One region of the Aminomonas paucivorans DSM 12260 genome, then DNA from elsewhere that is predicted to be linked to it. Evidence: riboswitches for the same ligand, from Rfam matches in the RefSeq annotation. Region 1 holds a riboswitch; the other holds the start of a gene.

Region 1 (7,745 bases):
TGGCTGCCCAGCCCACTCGGAGTACCACGGAGATCCGCACCATGATCCTGACATCGGGGAACACGGTAGGCGGCACCTTCTGGAAGAACGGACGGCTGGACGTGGCCAATTCCATGGGGGCCACCCCGCCCACGCCCACGGGCGCGGGCACCGCGACCCCCACCCGGGCGCCCTCCGGCGGCGGGGGCGGCGGCTGCTCCGGTCTGGGCTTTGCCCCCTTGGCGGTGCTGATCCTGCTGCCCCTGCTGGCCCTGAAGCGGCGGTAGCCCTTCGGCGACTCCAGGGAAGGAGCGCGAAAGGCGCAAGGTCAAGGAACAAGGAGGGCCTCCCCGGCCGGGGAGGCCCTCCTTTGTGGTTCCGGATCCTGCCGCTCCCGGTTCGGGGGCGGCTCTGCGCCTCGGGGGCGTCAGCGGAAGGTGCCGTCCGTGACCCCCTGACATCCCCGGCATCGGTCGCCGTGGGCGGGGGGGTAGGCCTCCCCGCAGATCGGGCAGACCACCGGGGGCGTCTTGTCCCGGGGCTTGAAGACTTGGGGGTCCACCTGCACGGGGCGATGGTCCAGGATGTCGTACCCCGCCCGGCAGATCTCCCCCAGGATGGCCTCCAGGCTCTGGTCCTTTTTCGGGGTGAGCTTGAAGAACCAGTCGTGGATGACCGGGAAGTTCTTGAGCTTTTCCGTGCTCAGGGAGATGCGGACCCCTTTCCCCGTCCTCTTGTCGTAGAACACCGCCGCGAACCGCCCCGTGTCCACCACCTTCAGCCAGTGGTTTCCCACGGTGCAGGGGGTCAGAAGCTGGATCGCGTCGGTGAGGCACTTGCGGGTCTCGCAGATCACGTCCATCTCGATGCCCGGGGGAAGAAGCTCCCAGGCCAGATTGACCATCTGGAGCCCCAGGACGCCCCCCGGCGCCATCTTCCCGTGGAATTGCTCCAACTCCTTCAGGAAGTCCTCGTAGGAGGCGAAACGCCCGTAGTTCATACCGCGATCTTCTCGATCTTGACAGCGCAGGCCTTGTAGGAGGGCGTGAGGGTATCGGGATCGAAGGTCTTCACGTCCCCGCTCAGGAGGCGGTTGGAGTTGGTCTCCCAGAAGTGGAAGGTCATCCAGACCATGCCTCGGGGCATGCGCTTGGTGACGTTGGCCTTGATGCGCACCTCTCCCCGGCGGGACTTCACCCGGATGGTCTCCCCGGTGACGATCCCCAGGGCCTGGGCGTCCTCCACGGAGATGTCCGCCCGCTCTTCGGGCATCCGCTCGTTGAGCCCCTTGGCCCGCCCCGTCTGGGTGCGGGAGTGGTAGTGGGTCAGGCGGCGTCCCGTGCTGAGGACGAAGGGGAACTCCTCGTCGGGCTGCTCGGCGCCGGGCACCCAGTCGATGGCTTGGAAGTTGCCCTTCCCCCGGGAGAAGTTCCCGTCCACGTGGAGGATGGGCGTTCCGGGATGGTCCTCGGAGGGGCAGGGCCACTGGATGCCGCCGATGGCGTCCAGGCGGTGGAACTTGATGCCCCCGAAGGCGGGGCACAGGAGGGAGATCTCGTTGTCCCACAGTTCCTGGCCGCTGTCGGAGGGCCATTGGTGGCCGAAGTGCTTGGCCGTCTCCTTGAAGATCCACCAGTTGGGCTTGGCGTCTCCCGGAGCTTCCTTGACCTTGCGCACCCGGCTGATGCGGCGCTCCGTGTTGCTGTACGTGCCCTCGTCCTCGCACCAGGAGGCGGAGGGGAGGATGACGTCGGCGAAGGGGGTGGTCTCGTTCTGGAAGATGTCCTGGACCACCAGGAACTCCGCCGAGTTGAGGCAGTGGGCGATGTGCTCCACGTCCGGTTCCGTGGCCACCAGGTTTTCCCCGAAGATCCAGAAGGCCTTGAGCCGGTCCGTGGTGAGGCCGTTGGTCATCTCGGCGATCTTGAGGCCCGGCTTGGAGGGCAGGCTCTCCACCCCCCAGAAGCGGGCGAACTTCTCGTTGATCTCCGGCTTGTCCACGTTCTGGTAGCCGCAGTACATGTTGGGCAGAGCCCCCATGTCACAGGCCCCCTGCACGTTGTTCTGTCCCCGCATGGGGTTGACGCCGCCGCCCTCCACCCCCATGTTGCCCAGGAGCATCTGGAGGTTGGCCAGGGACATGACGTTCCGCTTCCCCGTGTTGTGTTCCGTGATGCCCAGGGTGTAGATGACCATGGCGGGTTTCACCGTCCCGAGCATCCGGGCGATCTCCACGATGGTCTCCTCGGGCACGCCGCTGATCTCCGCTGCCCGCTTGGGGGGGTACTCCGCCACCTTCGCGGCCAGGGCCTCGAAGTTCTCGCACTTCTCCTCCACGAACTTCTTGTCGTAGAGTTCCTCCTGGATCAGCACGTGCATGATTCCGTTGAGGAAGGCGATGTCCGTCCCCACCCGAAGCTGGGCGAAGATGTCCGCGTAGTCCGCAAGCTCCTGCTTGCGGGGGTCCACCACGATGAGTTTGGTCCCCGTCTTGACCCCGTTCTTCAGGTACGTGGCCGCCACGGGATGGGCCTCCGTCATGTTGGTGCCGATGCAGAAGAGGAGCTTCGCCTTGGCGTACTCCCCGATGGTGTTGGTCATGCCGCCCGCTCCGAAACTGGACAGTAGCCCCGCTACTGTAGGAGCGTGTCAGACCCGGGCACAGTGGTCTATGTTGTTCGTGTTGAAGACCATGCGGAAGAGTTTCTGCATGCTGTAGGAATCCTCGTTGATGCTGCGCGCGCAGCTCACCCCTCCGACCGCATCCGGGCCGTGCTCTTCGATCACCTCCTTGAATCGGGATGCCACCAGGCCGAGGGCTTCGTCCCAGCTGGCTTCACGGAAGGTGTCTTCCGGGCTTTTCTTTTCCCCTTTCCGGATTCGGATGAGGGGTTTGGTGAGGCGTTCGTCGGAGTAGATGAAGTCGTAGCCGAAGCGCCCCTTGACGCACAGACGTCCCCGGTTGGGCATGCCGTCGGGGGTCCCGGTGACCCGGGTGATCTGGTCGCCCTTCATGTGGAGGTCCAGCTGGCAGCCCACCCCGCAGTAGGGGCAGGTGGTGCGGACGACCTGGGTCTGCCACGACCGTCCCTGGCCGATGGTTTTTTTCTCCACCAGGGCGCCCACGGGACAGGCCTGGACGCACTGGCCGCAGAAGACGCAGTCCGAATCCTCCAGCTTCACCCCCACCGGCGGGTTGATGGCGGTGTGGATGCCCCGGTGCTGGAAGTCGATGGCGTGGTAGCCCGACTGCCAGTCGCAGGACCGGACGCACCGGCCGCAGAGGATGCACTTGTTCATGTCCCGGACGTAGAAGGGGTTCGTGTCGTCCAGGGGGATGTCCGTGTTCACGTCGCCCTCGTCCCGCAGGGGGGACTTTTCGATGCCCAGCTCGTAGGCCAGATCCTGCAGGGTGCAGCGACCGTTGGATTCACAGGAGAAGCAGTCCAGGGGATGGCGGATGAGGATCATTTCCACCACCGCCTTGCGGGTGGCGATGGCCTTGGGGCTGTGGGTGAGCACCCCCATGCCGTCGGTGAGGGGAGTGGTGCAGGCCGGCAGAAGCTTGGGGTTGTTCTCCACCTCCACGAGACAGACGCGGCAGGCGCCGCTGGGTGGCAGGGCCGGGTGGTCGCACAGGGACGGGATGTGGATGCCGTTGGCTCGTGCGGCCTGCATGATGGTCATGCCCGGTTCTGCGGTGATGGTTTTCCCGTTGATTCTTGCTGTGATGGGATTGGAACCCATGAACCAAAACTCCTTTCCTTGGAAGATTCCTCAACTGCGCGCGGAAAAGGCGCATCCAGGGTAAGAGCACGCGTCGCAGCTCCTGCACAATCCCCCCCTTCCCCAACGTCGGACCTCTTCTCCCGTGGGAGGAGTGCCCGCATAGAGACGATCCAGAAGGACGTCCAGGGACGTCCGTTGTGCAAAAACCGCCGAGGCGGGAACGCCTACGAGGAATGCCTCCCCTTTCTGGGCAAGCATCAGGTTGGCCCCCGGAATCAGGGGGACCCTTCGGAAAACCACCCGGTCGCAGAGGGAGCGGATGGCCCGAGGTGTCTGGTCGTCCGCATCCACGCTCATGCCTCCGGTGCACAGGACGATCCGGGCCCCCTTGTCCAGCCACGCGGCGACGGCCCGGGCGATCTCGGAGGCGTCGTCGGGGCAGAGGGTGTGTCCCATCAGGGGAGCGCCGTAGGGTACGAGTTTGGTTTGCAGCTTGGGCAGGAAGGCGTCCTGCACCAGCCCTTCGTAGATCTCCCGCCCCGTGGTGACCAGGGCGGTGGGGAAGGGGTTCCAGGGCAGAACGGAAAGGGGGGCCACCCCCAGCACGCGGTCCACCTGTTCTCTTTGGACGGCCAGGGGGCCGATGCGGAAGGCCGCCGTCAGGGTCCCGAGGCTCACGGCGGTCCGGTTGGCCCGGGTGGTGAAGATCCAGTCGGGGTCCTGGTTGATGAAGTCCACGTCCTCGTCCCGAAAGTGCAGCAGGCCGGGACGGGTCGCCGTGAGGGTGCATTTCCCCTCCTCAGGTCCGCGAAGCTCCAGCCCTTCCCCTTGGACCCTTCGTCCCAGGAGGAGCGCTGCCTCGTCCTCGTGGACCTCCTCCGGGTCCAGCATCAGAAAGCGGATGTGGGACTTGCCCATGCGCAGGAGGAGGGGCACGTCCTCCTGCGCGATGCGGTGCCCCCTGCGGAAGCGGGCGCCCTTGAATCCCCCCACGGGATCGATGAGGGTCAAGTCATGGGAGAGGATTCTGCCGACGGCCTGCTCGACCGGGAGGGTTTCAGTCTTCACGTGTCTTCACCGCGATTCCGCCTTTCCATAAAAAAAGGGACCGTGCCCCATGCAAGGAGCACAGTCCCCCTACGTCAAGACGCAGGTGTGCGGCTCTCCTTGCCAAACAAGGGAGGCGTGCCCGTTTCCAGACACACCCTATCGGCCGCACACCACGGACACGGGGCCCGACAGGCAATGCGGCTCGGAGGCGCTCTATGGGGTCTCCCCCTGGGGGGAGACTTGGGGTCTTCGGTCGAGTACAGGAAGTTCCCCGCCGCCGAGGAGTTTTCTCGCGAACCGTCCTCCGCCGGATGTCCGCCGCAGAACGGAAAGCCGCCGCGCCCCGGGGGCACCAACCCCGGAGTCTGCCTCGGTGCTTCGGGAGTGCAGGCTGCGCATCCTCCCCCCTGTGGTTCTCGCGGAGGATAGGCCGCAGGCCATTCACAACACAGAGCCATCTTCATTCAGACTTGGTGGGCGTGTCAAGCATATCTGTGAAATATGTCACTGGAGGCCGGTTTCCTGGGGGAGAGGAAACCTTCGGGATCGGGTTGCGCCAAACCCCGATCGAGAGGGGGATCGTGGGTCGAGTGAAGGAGTCCCGTCATGGGGAACGGGATTGCCTCGGAGGTTTCCGATGGGCCCAAGATGTCCTTTTTCGTCTCGGGATTCGGAAAAGCGAGAGCTGGTGCCAAGAAGCACAAACCGGAGGTCCTGTGTGCGACGGGCCTGGCCGGGGAGAAACCGGATCGGACCGAGAGGATCCTGTCCCCTGTTTTGTGCAGAGCAGCGGAAAGGGCGGGGCCTTTTTTCTTTCGCGGAGAACCGGAGGTTTCTTGTGCAAGAACAGGGGGGGCTTTCTTTGCCCTTGCCCCTTCCGGGAAATTTGTGCATAATATATCCAAATGTCGTGGCCGCACGTTCCTCTTGCCCCGAGCTCTTTTCGGGCGAGCCGGCCTACGTTCCCCCATTGCCGACGCCGTATCCCCGCTTTCCGTCCTTTTTCGAGCGCGAAAGGGAGAGGGTTCGTTTGCATATCTTGTGAATTTTAGGTCGACCGGGTCCCGTGGGGGACCCACCCTGGGCTGGGACAGCCCTGGCAGCGTGTGCAGGATCCACGGGGATCCTGGGGCGAAGGAGGGCCTTCGCCGGAGTTCTCAAATCCTTTTTCTCATTGCTCGGCATTCCAACAAGGGTCGTTACTCCCCAAACGGGGAGGGAGGTCTGTTCCCCGGGAGCGGTTCCCCTGGGAACAGGCTTTGGCGTGTTTTGTCCTGCCTGCGGACTTCAAGGGAGTGCGCAGGAGAAGATGGGAGGTCTGTCATGAAGGTTCAGGAGGAGATTCTCGGCTGCTTCGACGCATGGAACCGGGCCCTGCAGAGCGGGGATCCCGGGGAGGTGGCGAAGCTGTACGCGGCGGACGCCATTCTGTTGCCCACGGTGTCCAACGCGGTGCGGCACAATTTCGCGGAGATTCGGGACTACTTCGCCCATTTCATGGAAAGCCATCCCAGTGGGCGGATCGACGAACCCAACGTGCGGGTCTACGGGGACCTGGCCATCAACTCGGGGGTGTACACCTTCTCCTTCCCCGATAAGCCCCCCATCCAGGGGCGCTTCACCTTCGTCTACCGGAAGAACGGACAGCGCTGGGAGATCGTGGAGCACCATTCCTCCCGGATGCCGGAGTAACGCCTCCGGGGGCGTCCTCTCTCGGAGGGGCGGCGGATTTGCGAGGGGTTCTTCCCCCTTCCCGAGGTTTTCGGGGTGGTCCGGAGGGCCGGATCTAAGGGGGTGCAGTTGCGGGAATGGGGTATCGGGTGTTTCTCCTCGGGGGTTTGGAGAAACGTAGGGCGATGGGAGGTATGGGAATGCTGGAAAGAGAAGAGGTCGTTTCCAGGACGCGGGAGATCGTGGCTCCCTGGAAGGGCCGCAAGGGCGGGTTGATCCCCATCCTGCAGGGGGCCCAGAACGCCTTCGGCTATCTGCCGGCAGAGGCGCTCCAGACGATTTCCGAGGAGCTGACGGTGCCGCTTGCGGAGATCTACGGGGTGGTGACGTTCTACGCCCAGTTCCACCTCAAGCCCCGGGGTCGTCACATCATCCGGGTGTGCCGGGGGACGGCGTGCCACGTCCGGGGGAGCCTGAAGCTGCTTCAGACCGTCAAGGAGTCCCTGAAGGTGGAGGAGAACGGCACCACCGAAGACCTGCGCTATACCCTGGAGCCGGTGGCCTGCATCGGGGCGTGCGGTCTGGCGCCGGTCATCATGGTGGATTCGGACACCCACGGCCGACTGGTTCCGGAGAAGCTCAAGGAAATCCTGGACCATTACGAGTAACCCAATCACGAGTTCGGAGGGGGACACCACGGTGGCGAAGATCACGAGCCTCGAGGATCTGCGGAAGATCAAAGAGCACGCGAAGGACCAGACGTCCGCGAGGTCCGAGGGAAAGACCCGCATCATCATCGGCCTGGGGACCTGCGGCATCGCCGCGGGGGCGCGGGCGGTGATGGAGGCGGTGATGGAGGAGCTGAACAAGAGGGGACTCAAGGACGTCTCCGTGGAGGGGACCGGGTGCATCGGCATGTGCCAGCAGGAGCCTCTCCTGGACGTGATCCGTCCCGGGGAGCCCCGGATCACCTACGGCCGCGTGACGGCCCAGGACGTGCCCCGGATCGTTGCGGACCACCTGGTGAACGGCCGGATCGTGCAGGACAAGCTCATCGGCCGGGCCGAGTAGGAGGACGAGAAGATCATGCCGACATACCGGAGTCACGTACTGGTCTGCGGAGGCACGGGCTGCGTCTCCAGCGGCAGCGCCAAGCTTCAGGAGGCCCTGCAGAAGGAGCTGGGCAAGCAGGGTCTGGACAAAGAGATTCTCCTGGTCCAGACGGGCTGTCACGGGATGTGCGAGGCCGGGCCCATCATGGTGGTGTACCCCGAGGGGACCTTCTACACCCACGTGAAGCCCGAGGACGCCGCGGA
Region 2 (7,745 bases), 480 kb from region 1:
CAGGGTCGGGTCCTCCAGGGGAGGCCAGGGGAGGCTCCAGAGGAGCGCCCGAGCCCAGAGCCCCCGGACACGAGCCTCCAGGAGCCCGTCGGGTTCCTCCCCCTCCCGGGCGTGGAAAGCCGCCCGCTCCCACAACCCCCCGTCCAGGGGGTTTCGCCGGGCCTGTCGGGCCCAGTCCTTCCATGCGGCGCGATGCTCCAGGATCAGGGCAGGCCGTCCCAGGGAGGCGAGAAGGTCCAGGCGATCCCTCTCCCGGGCGACGGCCACCCAGCACCGCCCCCGGGCGTCTCGGTCCTCCCGGAGCCAGCCGTCCCGCAGGAGGCCGGCCAGACCGAGGGCCCGAGCCTCCGCCCCCAGGTTTTCCAGAAGCTCTCCCCGAGGGGTCAGGGCAAGACGCTCCAGGAAGCCCCTTCCCTTCCGCCGGGGGAGGGGAGGGGCCCAGGAGAAGGGGCCGCCCCCGGGAAGGGACGCCCCCTGGCGCAGCAGGTCGAGGCCCTGACGGACCCGCAGGGGGTTGCCTCCTGTGGCGGTCCAGAGCCGCTCCGAATCCTCCGGGGAAAGGGAAACCTTCATGGCCGCCCCGATCCCCTCGATCTGCCCCCGGTCCAGGGGGTCCAGGTCGATTCGGGTCCCCCGGGGGAAGGCGGGGCCCCCCGTCCCTTCCGTGACGATCCAGCCTCCGTCCCAGGACGAGGCCTCCAAATCCAGCAGGGCGTCCCGAGACAGGGGATCCAGCAGGTCGAACCGCTCCACCACCAAGACTCGAACACCCTGTTCCTCCAGCCGGGCCCTCGCCCGGGCCGCCAGCGCCCCCGGCCGGAGGGTCCCCTCCTCCAGGGCACCTCCGAACAGGGCTTCCCGGGGAGGCCACAGGGACGTCAGGGCCTCGCCGGGATCGGCCCCCGGTCCCGGTCGCCCCACCAGACGGGCCACGGGAGCTTTCTCCAGCCCCAGAAGCCGAACCAGCCGGTCCGCCCAAAACCGCTTCCCCGATCCCTCCTCCCCCCGAAGCACCAGTCGGGGCCGGGGGGAACGCTCCCAAGACTCCAGACACCGGAGCCCCTCCCGATCCCGCCAGGAGGGGGGCAGCTCTTGGGAGGGAGCCCCGTCGCGCCGAACGCTCCTCTCCGGAGGGACGGCGATGCCGTGGAAGTCCGTCTCCGGGGAACGCCCCGTCGCCAGGATCTCCCGGTAGAGATCCCGGGTCTCCGGGGCCGGTCCGGTCTGGTATTCCCGGGTCAGGCGCTCGCTCAACGCCTCGTAGACCCCCAGGGGACCAGCAGCCCACCCCGAGGCGTGGTACAGGCGCATGAGCTGTCGCACCGCCTCCTCGTCCAGGGGGTCCAGGGCCAGGATGCGCTCGAACCAGCGGGTGGCCCCCGCGGGGTCCTGCCGATCCAGGAGGGTCTGGGCGTAGCGTTTCACCCGTTCCAGGTAGTCCCGACGGTATTCCTCCCGTCGCCCCTGGACCCAATCCCGAAAGACCGGGGCGTCCTCCAGGTCGAACTCCTCCAGGAAGGGACGTCCCAGGACCTCCCTTTGTTCGTCCGAAAGGCTCTCGAAGCGCCCGAGCAGGGTCCGATCCAGACGCAAGGGGGCCTCCCGGGAGACCCAGACCCGGGTCCGGTCCATCTGGACGACCTCCTCCGGGAGAAGGCGCCGGAGGACGTACAGCCCGTTGCGCAGGTTCTTCCGGGCCCCCGGGTCTCCCTTGTCCCCCCAGAGGAGGGAGCAGAGCCGATCCCGGGTGACGTCCCCCTGGTCGAAGACCGTCAGGGCCAGGGCCTCCAGCTTGCGGAAGGGAAAATGCACCGGCTCTCCGTCCAGGACGATGCGGGGCAGGCCGAGCAGTCGCACGTATAGATCCATGGAACACCTCCGAGGGCCCAGGGGCCGCTTTGGGGATTCCCCGACTGTCAGTATACCCGTTTCCCCTTCCGGCTTCCCCGGCCCCCTAAAGCCAGCGCAGGGCCGTGGCCTTGAAGATCGCCCAGACCTCCAGCCCCGGGTGCAGCCCCAGGGAGAGGACCGCCTCGGGAGTCACCCTCGCCTTGAGGAGCAGCCCTCCCACGTTCACCGAGACCAGGACCCGTCCGGAACCGTTCTCCAGGGCCATGTGGGTCACCTGCCCCTGCAGCAGGTTCTGGGCGGAGAGGTGGGAGGGTTTCTCCGTGGCCAGGGTCACGTCGGAGGGACCCAGGATCCCCACGGAGGGAGGCTCGTCGCTCCCCTCGGGTCCCAGGGCACGGATCCACTGACCGTCCGCCAGGGGGCGGCGCAGCCCCCCCGCGGGGTCCAGGACCCAGGACCCCTGGATGAGGTTCTCCGCCCCGTGTCCCGCCACCCGCCCCCGGTAGAGGCTCACCACGTCGGTGGCCACCTCGTGGAGCCACACCAGGTCGTGGGTGGCCACCACCAGGGTGGTGCCCCATTCCGAGGAGGCCGCCACCACCGCTTCCTTGATGAGCAGAGCGCTGGACTCGTCCACGCTGGCGGTGGGCTCGTCCAGCAGCAGCGCCCGGGGGCGCAGGGCCAGGCGGGAGGCCAGGCTCACCCGCTGGGCCTCGCCTCCCGAAAGCTGGTACCACTGTCGGGAGGCGAAGCGCTTCGGCGACAGCCCCACCAGGGAAAGGGCCTCCTCCACCCGCTCCGAAACACCCTCCACCAGCCCTCGGGTCCGCAGGCCGTAGGCCACGTTCTCGAACACCGTCCGCTTCAGCAGGAAGGGCTCCTGGAGGAGCAGGGTCACCTCCCGGCGCAGCTCCCCCTCCCGTCCCGCAGCGACCTGTCCCCCGTAGAGAAGCTGCCCCCGGGTCGGGGCCAGGAGCAGGGCCAGCAGTTTGAGGAGGGTGCTCTTCCCGCTGCCGTTGGGCCCCACCAGCCCCACCACCGCACCCTGGGGAAAGGCCAGGTGCCGGAGGGACAGGACCGTCCGGCCTCCGTAGGCGAACTCCACGTCCCGCAGTTCGAAGAGGGGGGGCGCCGCAGGGATGCCTTCCTCCCGGATCGCCGCTCGCGTCTCCATGTTCCGACCTCCTCCGCACCCTTCAAGGCGCAGGGTTCCTCGTGCAGTCTACCATCCCCAAAGACCCGCCTGCCTCCACGGGAAGCGCCCCGGCGGACAGACCGGGGCGCTTCCCGAAGCGGACTCGTCGGCACGTCTCCCGGTTCGACCCTCGGTCTAGTGGCTCTTCTTCCAGGAGTCGGAGTTGGGGAAGAAGAGGGGCTGCTTGTACTTCTCCACCCCGAAGTCCTTGATGAGGGTCTGGGCCTCGTCGGACACCAGCCAATCCATGAAGGCCTTGGCCCCGGCGGCGTTCACCTTGGGGAACCGGGAGGGATTCACGGCGATGACGGCGATCTCGTTGCGCAGGATCGGGTCACCCTCCACCAGGATCGCCAGTTTGTTCTCCTTGCCCATGGTGAGCACCGTGGCCCGGTCCATGAGGAGATAGGCCTTCCGTTTGTTGGCGAAGGCAGTGGTGGCCTTGTTGCCCAGCTTGCCCAGGGAGAAGGTGGTGTAGTTCTCCCACTGGGGGTTCACCCCGGACTTGGCCCAGACCTCCATCTCCTTCACGTGGGTCCCGGAGTTGTCCCCCCGGGTGAAGAAGACCACCCCGGAGGTGGCAAGCTTCTTGAAGGCCCCGGCGGCGTCCTTCATCCCCTTGATCCCCGCGGGGTCCTCGGCGGGGCCCAGGATGACGAAGTCGTTGAACATCACGTCTCGCCGATCCACCCCGAAACCTTCCTTCACGAACTGGTCCTCCAGCTTCCGGGCGTGCACCATCACCAGGTCGAAGTTCCCCGTCTTGGCCTTCTCCAGGGTGGCGCCGGTCCCGGCGCCCTCGAAGACCACCCGGTCCCCGGTCTTCTTCTCGTAGGCCTGAACCAGCGCCGGGACGATGCCCGCGTCGATGGGGCCGATGGTGCTGGACATCTTCACCTCCCCCGCCAGGGCAGGGAAGGCAGCCAGTAGGGAGAGGACTGCGATTCCCAGGAAGGGCAGGGCAAAACGCTTGCAGATCTTCGTTTTCATGAGCGAACGACCTCCTTGGCGTACCGATGATCCGTCAGGACTCCGCCCGGCGGCGGAGCAGGGAAAGGCTGGCGTTGAGGACGAAGGACAGGGAGAGGAGAAGGAGCCCCAGGGCGATGCCCAGTGCGAAGTCCCCCTTTCCCGTCTCCAGGGTGATGGCGGTGGTGATCGTCCGGGTGTGCCACTTGATGTTGCCCCCCAGCATCATGGAGACCCCCACCTCGGCGATGATGCGGCCGTAGGCGGTCACCGCCGCCAGGAGCACCTGGTAGCGGCTCTCCCAAAGGCTGGAGAGGGCGAGCCTTCGCCCGTCCGCCCCCAGGGTGAGCAGGGTGAGGCGCAGCCGCCGGTCCAACCCCTCGATGGCCGAGGCGGTGAGGGCCACCACGATGGGCAGGGCCAACAGGGTCTGGCCGATGGCCATGCCCCGGATGGTGAACAGAAGCTGCCACTCCCCGAAGGGCCCTCGATTGGAGATGAAGGCGTACACCAGGAGCCCCACCACCACCGTGGGCAGGGCCAGCAGGGTGTCCACGGTCATGCGCACCCACCTCTTGCCGGGAAAGTCGAAGTACCCCAGGAGAAACCCCAGAGGCAGCCCCAGGACCAGGGTGGCCGCCATGGACAGGGCCGTGAGCTTCAGGGTGATCAGCACGGTGGTCCAGGTCTCCTCGTTCCCCGAGAAGATCAGCCCGAAGGCCTGGAAGAATCCCTCCGACAGAAAGTCCATGTCCCGTCCTCTCCTCGAAGCCCCGAGGCCCCGCAGGAGGCCCCGGGGCAGGCGATCCCGTCCCTACTGCTTGGCGTTGGGGAAGAAAAGCTGCTTGTTCATGAGCTTGTAGTCCCCGATGGCCTTCTGGGTCTTGGGGCTTCCCAGCCAGTTGATGTACTTCAGGGCCAGGTCGTACTTCACCCCGGGCCACTTGGAGGGGTTTACGGCGATGACGCTGTACTGGTTCCGCAGGTTCGGGTCTCCCTCCACCTGGATCACCAGGGGCGGGTTGCCCTTGAAGTTGGCCTCGTACTTGATGAAGGTGCCCCGGTCCGCCAGGACGTAGCCCTTCCGTTCCCCCGCCACGTTGATGGTCTCCAACATGCCCTGACCGGTCTGGATGTACCAGTTCTGCTTGTCCGGGACGCCCATGCCCGCGGCCTTCCAGAGCTTCAGCTCCGCCATGTGGGTCCCCGACTTGTCCGCCCGGCTGGCGAAGGGGGCCTGCTTCTCCCCGATCTTCTTCATGGCGTCCTCGACCTTCATCCCCTTGATCCCCGCAGGATCGCTCTTGGGACCCAGGATCACGAAGTCGTTGTACATGACCTGGCGACGGTTCACCCCCGCCCCGTCGGCCACGAACTTCTTCTCCGCGTCGGGGTCGTGCACCAGCACCACGTCCACATCCCCGTTGCGTCCGTACTCCAGGGCCTTGCCCGTGCCCACGGAGACCCACTGGATCTCGATGCCCGTGTCCTTCTGGAACAGGGGGGCCAGGTAGTCCAGCAGCCCCGTGTTGTCCGTGCTGGTGGTGGTGGCCATCCGCAGGACCGGGGCCTTGGCGGCAACCGCCGCTCCCGCCGTGACCGCCAACAGGGCCGCCAGGGCCAGGACGAAGGTCAATCGTTTGTGTTTGCGCATGATGAAGGACTCCTCCTTGTGTGGAATGGTGTATGAGACGCACCCCGGTGCTCCGGGGAAGCCTCCGTACGCCAGCGGAGGAAGGGAAGGCAACCCTTCGGTTCGACAAGAACCGGTACGAAGCAACCCCTTCTCGCTGGAAGGCGGCGCCGTTTCCCGCGCCACCCTGTCGGCCGCGACCCGTGGGGTTGATTCCCGGTAGGGCCTGCGGCTCGGGGTCGAACAACCCGGGGATCCCCGGGGGTGGAAACGCCTTGCTCTTCTATTCCTTGCGGATCACCGTGCCCACGGGTTCTCCCTCCAAGGCTCGGGTGATCTGGCCCTCTTCCATGCCGTTCACGATCTGGATGCGCTCCAGCACCTCGCTCTGCCGGAGGATCTCCAGACAGGGCCGCTCCACCGCCAGGTCCGGGAGGTCCCGTTCCATCAGCTCCCCCGCCCCGATTTCGGGGATGAACTCCGCCGCGGGATCCTTCTTCGGGTCGTCGGTGAAGAGCCCCCGTTCGTCCTTCACGAAGATGCAGCTCTTCGCCCCGATGAGGTCCGCCAGGAGCACCGTCCCCACGTCGGTGCGGTGCAGGGGGATGCGCCCCGGGGCGGGCAGGGCGAAGTAGTCGTAGGGAGGCATCCCGTGGATCACGGGGAGACACCCCTGGGCGAAATAGCTGGAGAGCTTCACCAGCTCGTCGTGGCCGATCTTGATGCCCCCCCAGGGAGAAAGGAGCATGGCCACCAGCAGGGCGTTCTGTTCTGAGATGGAGCTGCCGAACTTGGCGATGATCCCCGTGGGCATCCCCAGCTCCAGGCCGATGGTGTAGATGTGGCGGCTCCGGGTGCCGCCCCCGGTGGTCAGGAGCATCCGGTGCCGGGACTTGGCCGCCACCAGCTCCCGGATGATCCCCGGGAGCGCCTTGGCCCCCCGGTCACAGATGGACTGGCCGCCGATCTTGAGGACGTTCACGTCCGGAAAGAGGCGGGCCTGGGGCGCCAGGTGGAGCTTGTCCGGAAGATCTCGGGAGACCAGACTTTCCCCCATGAGAACGCTCTTGATGTGCAGTCGTTTGCCGTCTCGGTCCCGAACCAGGGACATGGCCGATCCTCCCTCCGAAGCGTTCCCGGGGGAGGGGACTCCGGCCCCCTCCCCCTCGCGACTACTGCTCGCAGCAGCCGTTCTTCTTGCGCCGGTGCTCGTGCCCTTCCTCCCCGCCTCCGGCCTCCAGGGGCATCAGTTCCGCCCCCACCGCCGCCGCCAGGGCCCGGAGTTCCTCCATGCGGAGGTGGGTGGCGAAGACCTTCAGGTCCGCCCCCGACACCGCCACCACCCGGAAGCGGGGCTTGCGCTCCCCTTCCTCGATCTTCCGCCGTTCCCGGTAGAAAATGGTCCCTTTCATGAGACGACCCCCTCTTTTCTAGGATTGCGTCGCTCTACCAGAATACACCACCGACACGTCAAACCCAAGGCGCTCTCGCCTCATCCCTGCGCCTTACCCCCATCGGGAGCCCGCCTCCGGGGATCGGCAAAACGCCAGCATCCCGGCCCTTCCGGGGTCACGGGGAGCACCGGCACCCCCCCCAGCAGGCGAGGGCGAAGCCACCCCTCGTGGAGCACCCGGTCCGCCTCCCGAGGGACCGTGGCGTCCCGATCCAGCGGCGCCACCCGGATGCCCCGGGCGGCAAGTTCCCCCACCGAGACCTCCTGCGGGATCTCCCTCAGCCCGCCGAACTCCACGTACCGCCCGGTCCAGCCCCGATGGGTGAGCCCCACCGCCGCCAGGGCCCCGATGATCCCGTCCCCGGTACCCCCGTGGGCGGACAGATGCACCCCCCGGGCCGCCTCCCGGGCCGCCTTTTGGGAAAGCACCTCCCCGGCGGCCCGTCGCCCGAAATCCTCCAGGCACGCCCAGTCCGCCACCTCGGAGGCCACGCAAAGCCCCGGGTCGCTCCCTTCCAGAAAGTGCGTCGCCAGATGCCCGACGGCAGCCTCCACCAGAAGAGGGACGCTCTCGGGGTCCTCCGACTCCGCCACAACGCAGGCGGCGCTGTTGTGGGACGTGTAGGGAATGCGGGGGTCTACCA

Evidence for each region. A riboswitch is a leader RNA that binds a small molecule or an ion and turns the genes downstream of it on or off. The one in region 1 is predicted to bind molybdenum cofactor.
Region 2: another riboswitch for molybdenum cofactor. It lies ahead of APAU_RS03230 (substrate-binding domain-containing protein); the one in region 1 lies ahead of APAU_RS01150 (molybdopterin-binding protein).

The regions. Positions count from the first base shown of each region.
Region 1 covers NZ_CM001022.1:251,779-259,523, forward strand. Annotated here, with positions in the region: gene APAU_RS01130 (S8 family peptidase) at 1-266, shown strand, start outside; gene APAU_RS01135 (FmdE family protein) at 407-979, opposite strand; gene fdhF (formate dehydrogenase subunit alpha) at 976-3,726, opposite strand; gene APAU_RS01150 (molybdopterin-binding protein) at 3,757-4,719, opposite strand; molybdenum cofactor riboswitch at 4,872-4,966, opposite strand; gene APAU_RS01155 (SgcJ/EcaC family oxidoreductase) at 6,082-6,450, shown strand; gene nuoE (NADH-quinone oxidoreductase subunit NuoE) at 6,630-7,097, shown strand; gene APAU_RS01165 ((2Fe-2S) ferredoxin domain-containing protein) at 7,129-7,500, shown strand; gene nuoF (NADH-quinone oxidoreductase subunit NuoF) at 7,516-7,745, shown strand, end outside.
Region 2 covers NZ_CM001022.1:728,513-736,257, reverse strand. Annotated here, with positions in the region: gene APAU_RS14560 (AfsR/SARP family transcriptional regulator) at 1-1,869, opposite strand, end outside; gene APAU_RS12930 (ATP-binding cassette domain-containing protein) at 1,955-3,025, opposite strand; gene APAU_RS03240 (substrate-binding domain-containing protein) at 3,182-4,036, opposite strand; gene APAU_RS03235 (ABC transporter permease) at 4,071-4,766, opposite strand; gene APAU_RS03230 (substrate-binding domain-containing protein) at 4,830-5,669, opposite strand; molybdenum cofactor riboswitch at 5,780-5,899, opposite strand; gene APAU_RS03225 (amino acid kinase family protein) at 5,932-6,759, opposite strand; gene APAU_RS13505 (hypothetical protein) at 6,821-7,060, opposite strand; gene APAU_RS03215 (hypothetical protein) at 7,141-7,745, opposite strand, start outside.